2 regions of the Bacillus sp. 41-22 genome follow, and region 1 is predicted to be linked to the other one. Evidence: a T-box and tRNA genes for the amino acid it is inferred to sense, from the RefSeq annotation. Region 1 holds a T-box; the other holds one or more tRNA genes.
What was found. A T-box is a leader RNA that pairs with one kind of tRNA and senses whether it is charged. The one in region 1 lies ahead of lysS (lysine--tRNA ligase), so its partner is inferred to be a tRNA-Lys.
Positions count from the first base shown of each region.

Region 2: it encodes a tRNA-Lys, which carries the amino acid that the T-box ahead of lysS (lysine--tRNA ligase) is inferred to sense. The anticodon was not compared.

Region 1 covers NZ_CP084035.1:2,637,217-2,640,615, forward strand. Annotated here, with positions in the region: gene LCF45_RS13345 (cell wall hydrolase) at 1-250, shown strand, start outside; gene lysS (lysine--tRNA ligase) at 312-1,865, opposite strand; T-box leader at 1,949-2,205, opposite strand; gene LCF45_RS13355 (DUF2197 domain-containing protein) at 2,277-2,447, opposite strand; gene LCF45_RS13360 (SMP-30/gluconolactonase/LRE family protein) at 2,589-3,399, shown strand, end outside.
Region 2 covers NZ_CP084035.1:248,690-252,088, forward strand. Annotated here, with positions in the region: gene cmpA (cortex morphogenetic protein CmpA) at 41-157, opposite strand; gene LCF45_RS01400 (SprT family protein) at 368-823, shown strand; tRNA gene LCF45_RS01405 (tRNA-Asn) at 938-1,012, shown strand; tRNA gene LCF45_RS01410 (tRNA-Ser) at 1,016-1,106, shown strand; tRNA gene LCF45_RS01415 (tRNA-Glu) at 1,115-1,189, shown strand; tRNA gene LCF45_RS01420 (tRNA-Val) at 1,194-1,269, shown strand; tRNA gene LCF45_RS01425 (tRNA-Met) at 1,294-1,370, shown strand; tRNA gene LCF45_RS01430 (tRNA-Asp) at 1,374-1,449, shown strand; tRNA gene LCF45_RS01435 (tRNA-Gln) at 1,537-1,611, shown strand; tRNA gene LCF45_RS01440 (tRNA-Lys) at 1,617-1,689, shown strand; tRNA gene LCF45_RS01445 (tRNA-Leu) at 1,706-1,788, shown strand; tRNA gene LCF45_RS01450 (tRNA-Arg) at 1,885-1,961, shown strand; tRNA gene LCF45_RS01455 (tRNA-Pro) at 1,965-2,041, shown strand; tRNA gene LCF45_RS01460 (tRNA-Gly) at 2,043-2,113, shown strand; rRNA gene LCF45_RS01465 (16S ribosomal RNA) at 2,190-3,399, shown strand, end outside.

The DNA.
Region 1 (3,399 bases):
AAGCCCTGGCGGATTCGAAGCAGTTCAATACGGTTACTTTTATCAACGTGCCCGTGAATCAGAAAAAGAAATCGCAAGAAAAGTTTTACAAGGTGAATGGCGCTGGCCAGCACGATGGGCTCTTTGGTATTTTCGTCCAGTTGGAGCTTGTCCACCCGAATGGTATAATCAGCCGTTTGCAGGGCAATTTAAAAGTCACTGTTTTTATGAACCTAGTGGTGATGAATGTCCGAAAATGTATTCAAGATAGTAAAAATTAAGCAACGCAAGTACTTATTCTATTGAGTACTTGCGTTGCTTTTAACTATATTTTAGAAATCTAATAATGTGACGAATTTTCTGGCGCCTACCACATGTATTAATAACGGTATACGTGGACCACTTGATTGATTCATAATGAGCCTATATAAAATGGTAAATAATTGTTTTTGATTTTCTTTCATTATTTTTTTATTTTCATGATGACAAATCGTATACAATTGCTCCATTAGTTTAGAATGATCGTTATTAGAACGAATTATTTTACAAACTTCTACTAGCCATTTTTTCTGCCGTTCATCTAATGTGTTATAAAACTCCGTATTTTTCTCTTTATTTACCGCAATTAATTTTTTAGATTGAAAGTTTCTTATCCAATACTCAGCACGATTACTTATCGCTATCATTTCAGGTAATGCATAGCTCCTATCTATTTTCTCTAATATATCTTGTAAAATAGATGAATCAAAATTTAATAACGGTAAAGTTCCTGCTACTTGATTAAACTTTGGATATTCTTTAAATAGGCTATCTAGTCTAGAAAGTTTAATTGCATCAAATAAATCTTCATTTTTGAGTGTTTTATTTTCATAACTATCCTTCAATCTCTCATACTCTGTATAATTGCGAATTACATCTTCATCAAGCCCAATGTGAAAAGCTGCATCAGGCTTATATTTTGCAAACATAAAAAGAATTACTTCTGGTACATACACTTTTAATAAGTCGCTAGGTGTAATACTATTCCCTGAAGAACTGGACATTTTTTCATGATGCCCTTTAATTCCAATGAAATCATAAGCAACGTATTGAGGGGCTTCACAATTAAATATTTTCCTTGCAATTTCTTTTGATACATTATAACTACCAGTTTCCGATGAATGATCTCTTCCGCCCGGTTCGAAAATAACATCCTCTATCATCCATCTCATCGGCCAATCGATTTTCCAATTCAGTTTCATTTGACTTGTATTTAATACGGATAATTTATTTTGATTTCCACATTCACAGTCATACCGAACTGTTTTTAATACTCCATTAAATTGTGTAATAGTTGTTGTATCTTTCCCGCAGCTCTCACAATATAACGTAACGGGATAAAAGTTTTCTCTATCTTCTTCTCTGTGTATTCCTGTTTTAAACCCCATTAAAATATCATATATTTCTTTTCTTTTATACAAAGACTCTAATATATTTTCGTTATACCTTCCGCTTCTATATTCAATATGTTGATAAATAAATTCTACTTCAATTCCAAATGCTTGAAGCGATTCCTCAAACTCTTTTTCAAAATGCTCTGCGTACGAGTTATGACACCCATACGGATCTGGAATATTACAGTATGGCATACCAATATATTTTGCAAAAGAAGGATCAATATTTTTAGGGACTTTTCTAAGCCTGTCATAATCATCCCATGAAAAGATAAAACGAGTCTTTTTCCCTAAATCTTGCAGAGCCCTTACAACGAAATAAGTCGTTACTATTTCACGGAAGTTCCCAATATGAACAGAACCAGATGGACTAATTCCAGCTGCACAAACAAAAGTTTCTTTGTTTGGATGTTTTCTAATTAATTCATGTGCTACTTCATACGCCCAATGCATATGCCACTCACCTCAATTGTATTTTTGTTTTCACATTTTCAGTTTTATACAACAAAAAAACCCCCACCCCCAAGATTATTCATCTTGAGGACGAGAGTTATTAGCTTCGCGGTACCACCTCAGTTTGTTAATACGTCACCATATTAACCTCTTCAGGTACGGCAAAACATGCTTAGACCCTATCTCTATAACGGGAGAACCCGTCGCACCATCCCTAAATGAATTAGTTCCTTGCGCAGCTCTAAGTCTTTTTTCATTAAGATGTATACCGCTCTTTCTCAGCTACCAGAGCTCTCTGTACGTATTCTTTCTTAACTACTCTTCTCTTCAATGCCATTTTGAATATTAGTTTTTACATATGATAATTTATAACGTATATATTGTAAAATTTTTCCGAACAAAAATATAAAACTACCTAAAAAAACATTTTATCGCTTCTAATTGAATTCTGTGGCTACACTCATCACAACAATATGTCCCTTTCGGTTTCTCTTTAAATCGCTTATATTTTTCACTTCCTTCGTATACTCGGAATATATTTTTACACGAAAAGCAAACAATCTCATAAAACAGCATATGCATTTTCCTCACAGTGTTTATACATTTTTTTAATAACTTGAAAAGGTCTGTTTTCGACATTGCAAATCTTAATAATCTCTCACAAAAGGTTTACCTCTATTCTTATCGAATTATATAAATATCTTATAAAGCGAGGTGAACATCTTGTTCAGTAATATAGAATTAGTTTTAGATGCTAAAGCAAGTTTAGCTGAAGGACCATGTTGGAATGAAAAAAAGCAGCTTTTATACTGGGTTGATATTATGGAGAAAAAACTATGCATTTATACCCCCGCTAATAATTCAAACCGAGTGATTGCCCTCAATCAGCAAATCGGCTGTGTCGTTCCATATCTAGATGATTTAGTACTTTTAGCTCTAGAAAAAGGGTTTTATTCTTTTAATCTAAATACAGAAGAGCTTACACATATTTATGATCCTGAACCACATTTAATAGAAAATCGTTTTAATGACGGGAAATGCGATCCGGCTGGCCGCTTTTGGGCAGGCACTACTGACTTATATGGTATAAGTGGCGCCGGTTCCTTGTATTCTTTAAATAATAATCTCCAAGTAGAGAAAAAGGTATCACATGTAAATACATCAAACGGCATAGCATGGTCTCCTGACGATACATACCTTTATTTTATTGATACACCTACAAAAAAAGTAGTCCGTTTTCATTATGATATACATACTGGTGTAATTAGCAATCCAACAGATGTTATCATCTTCCCTGAAAATGAAGGTCTACCCGATGGTATGACAATTGATGTAGAAGGTTGTTTATGGATTGCACATTGGGGAGGCTCGAAGATTACTAGATGGAATCCCTTGACTGGAGAACAGATTTTAAGTATTCCGATTCCTGCTTTATATGTAACGTCGTGTACATTTGGAGGACCTAATTTGACCGATTTATATATCACAACAGCCAGAACAAGAATGACTGATGCGGAATTAAAACAGTACCCAC
Region 2 (3,399 bases), 2.4 Mb from region 1:
TGAAACTGCTCTCTTTTTATGAACTGGAAAGTTTAATTGATTATGAACTTTGATGTATTTTACTATAATAAAACCAGCATTCATTTAGTAACTTGATTTGATACCGGTTTTTCTCGAAATATGCACGTTGCATTTGTTTCTTTAGCCACGTGGGCATAGGAATCCCTCCTTGTTTAATCCTGCTCTCAAAAAAAGTAGCTCCTTTTAGTTAAAGTAACTTTGATGAGAGGTTGGTGAGTGGATTTCTAGCAATGCTGCATTTTTAGAAATCACGCTTCTTGAATGAGGATGGGTATATGTACTATTTACTATATGTATAAGAAGGGAGAAAAGTGTGGAAATATTTTTTAGTTTAGGAGGAATGAGAATGGATGAGCAAGAAATTCAGCGGTTAGTGGAAGAGGTATCGTTACAATGCTTTGGAATGCCGTTTTTACATAAAGCGATGTTTAATAGTAGGTTACGTACAACTGGTGGGCGCTATCTATTGAAGAATCATAATATAGAATTGAATTATCGATATTACGAAGTATATGGAAAAGAAGAGTTAGTCGGGATTGTTAAACATGAACTTTGTCATTATCACTTACATATCACAGGAAAAGGGTATAAGCATCGAGATAGAGATTTTCGGGAGTTATTAAAGAAAGTAGGTGCACCACGTTTTTGTAAACGAATGATTAGTGAGGAGGAAACGAGAGTTTCTATGTATGAATGTATGGGGTGTTCTTTTCAATATGTAAGAAGACGTCAAATAAATACACAAAGATATGTATGTGGAAAGTGTAAAGGACAACTAAAACTGGTAGTGAAAACATCTTGACAGTGAAAACGCAATCCAGTATATTATAAACATGTCACGTTTGCGCAAGATGTTGTGAAAAAACTTCTTGACTTACGATGAGAATTTTTATAAGATACAAATTGTCTTCATTATTCCGCAGTAGCTCAGTGGTAGAGCTATCGGCTGTTAACCGATCGGTCGTAGGTTCGAGTCCTACCTGCGGAGCCATACAGAGAAGTACCCAAGTGGCTCAAGGGGCTCCCCTGCTAAGGGAGTAGATCGCTAACGCGGTGCGAGGGTTCGAATCCCTTCTTCTCTGCCATACATATTGGCCCGTTGGTCAAGTGGTTAAGACACCGCCCTTTCACGGCGGTAACACGGGTTCGAATCCCGTACGGGTCACCACTTCGGAGGATTAGCTCAGCTGGGAGAGCACCTGCCTTACAAGCAGGGGGTCGGCGGTTCGATCCCGTCATCCTCCACCATATAAATTATATAAATAATATTATCGCGGGGTGGAGCAGTACGGTAGCTCGTCGGGCTCATAACCCGAAGGTCGCAGGTTCAAATCCTGTCCCCGCAACCAAATGGTCCCGTGGTGTAGTGGTTAACATGCCTGCCTGTCACGCAGGAGATCGCCGGTTCGACCCCGGTCGGGACCGCCATTTTAACTTCTGCTATATAGCAGTTGTTTTTTATTGGACATTATGGTAAAATAACATTTGTCTTTGAAAAGAAGATAACTATTTCGATGGGCTATAGCCAAGCGGTAAGGCAACGGACTTTGACTCCGTCATGCGCTGGTTCGAATCCAGCTAGCCCAGCCATTTACGAGCCATTAGCTCAGTTGGTAGAGCATCTGACTTTTAATCAGAGGGTCGAAGGTTCGAATCCTTCATGGCTCACTTTTGTTTTTTCCGCGCGGTCGTGGCGGAACGGCAGACGCGCTAGGTTGAGGGCCTAGTGGGGGAAACCCCGTGGAGGTTCAAGTCCTCTCGGCCGCATCAAAAAATCTTTTGAAAAGTACTTGCATTTGAAAATGTAGTATGGTAAGATAATTGAGTCGCCAAAATACAACGACGAAAAAACATCATGAATAAGCGCCCGTAGCTCAATTGGATAGAGCGTTTGACTACGGATCAAGAGGTTAGGGGTTCGACTCCTCTCGGGCGCGCCATAACGGGAAGTGGCTCAGCTTGGTAGAGCACCTGGTTTGGGACCAGGGGGTCGCAGGTTCAAATCCTGTCTTCCCGACCACGCGGGTGTAGTTTAGTGGTAAAACAAGAGCCTTCCAAGCTCTGGTCGAGAGTTCGATTCTCTTCACCCGCTTTTAGTTCTTTGAAAACTGAACGAAACAAACAACGTGAACGTCAATTTTTATTTTTAGATGCTAGACAAACTAACTTTATTGGAGAGTTTGATCCTGGCTCAGGATGAACGCTGGCGGCGTGCCTAATACATGCAAGTCGAGCGAATGGATTAAGAGCTTGCTCTTATGAAGTTAGCGGCGGACGGGTGAGTAACACGTGGGTAACCTACCCATAAGACTGGGATAACTCCGGGAAACCGGGGCTAATACCGGATAATATTTTGAACTGCATAGTTCGAAATTGAAAGGCGGCTTCGGCTGTCACTTATGGATGGACCCGCGTCGCATTAGCTAGTTGGTGAGGTAACGGCTCACCAAGGCGACGATGCGTAGCCGACCTGAGAGGGTGATCGGCCACACTGGGACTGAGACACGGCCCAGACTCCTACGGGAGGCAGCAGTAGGGAATCTTCCGCAATGGACGAAAGTCTGACGGAGCAACGCCGCGTGAGTGATGAAGGCTTTCGGGTCGTAAAACTCTGTTGTTAGGGAAGAACAAGTGCTAGTTGAATAAGCTGGCACCTTGACGGTACCTAACCAGAAAGCCACGGCTAACTACGTGCCAGCAGCCGCGGTAATACGTAGGTGGCAAGCGTTATCCGGAATTATTGGGCGTAAAGCGCGCGCAGGTGGTTTCTTAAGTCTGATGTGAAAGCCCACGGCTCAACCGTGGAGGGTCATTGGAAACTGGGAGACTTGAGTGCAGAAGAGGAAAGTGGAATTCCATGTGTAGCGGTGAAATGCGTAGAGATATGGAGGAACACCAGTGGCGAAGGCGACTTTCTGGTCTGTAACTGACACTGAGGCGCGAAAGCGTGGGGAGCAAACAGGATTAGATACCCTGGTAGTCCACGCCGTAAACGATGAGTGCTAAGTGTTAGAGGGTTTCCGCCCTTTAGTGCTGAAGTTAACGCATTAAGCACTCCGCCTGGGGAGTACGGCCGCAAGGCTGAAACTCAAAGGAATTGACGGGGGCCCGCACAAGCGGTGGAGCATGTGGTTTAATTCGAAGCAACGCGAAGAACCTTACCAGGTCTTGACATCCTCTGAAAACTCTAGAGATAGAGCTTCTCCTTCGGGAGCAGAGTGACAGGTGGTGCATGGTTGTCGTCAGCTCGTGTCGTGAGATGTTGGGTTAAGTCCCGCAACGAGCGCAACCCTTGATCTTAGTTGCCATCATTAAGTTGGGCACTCTAAGGTGACTGCCGGTGACAAACCGGAGGAAGGTGGGGATGACGTCAAATCA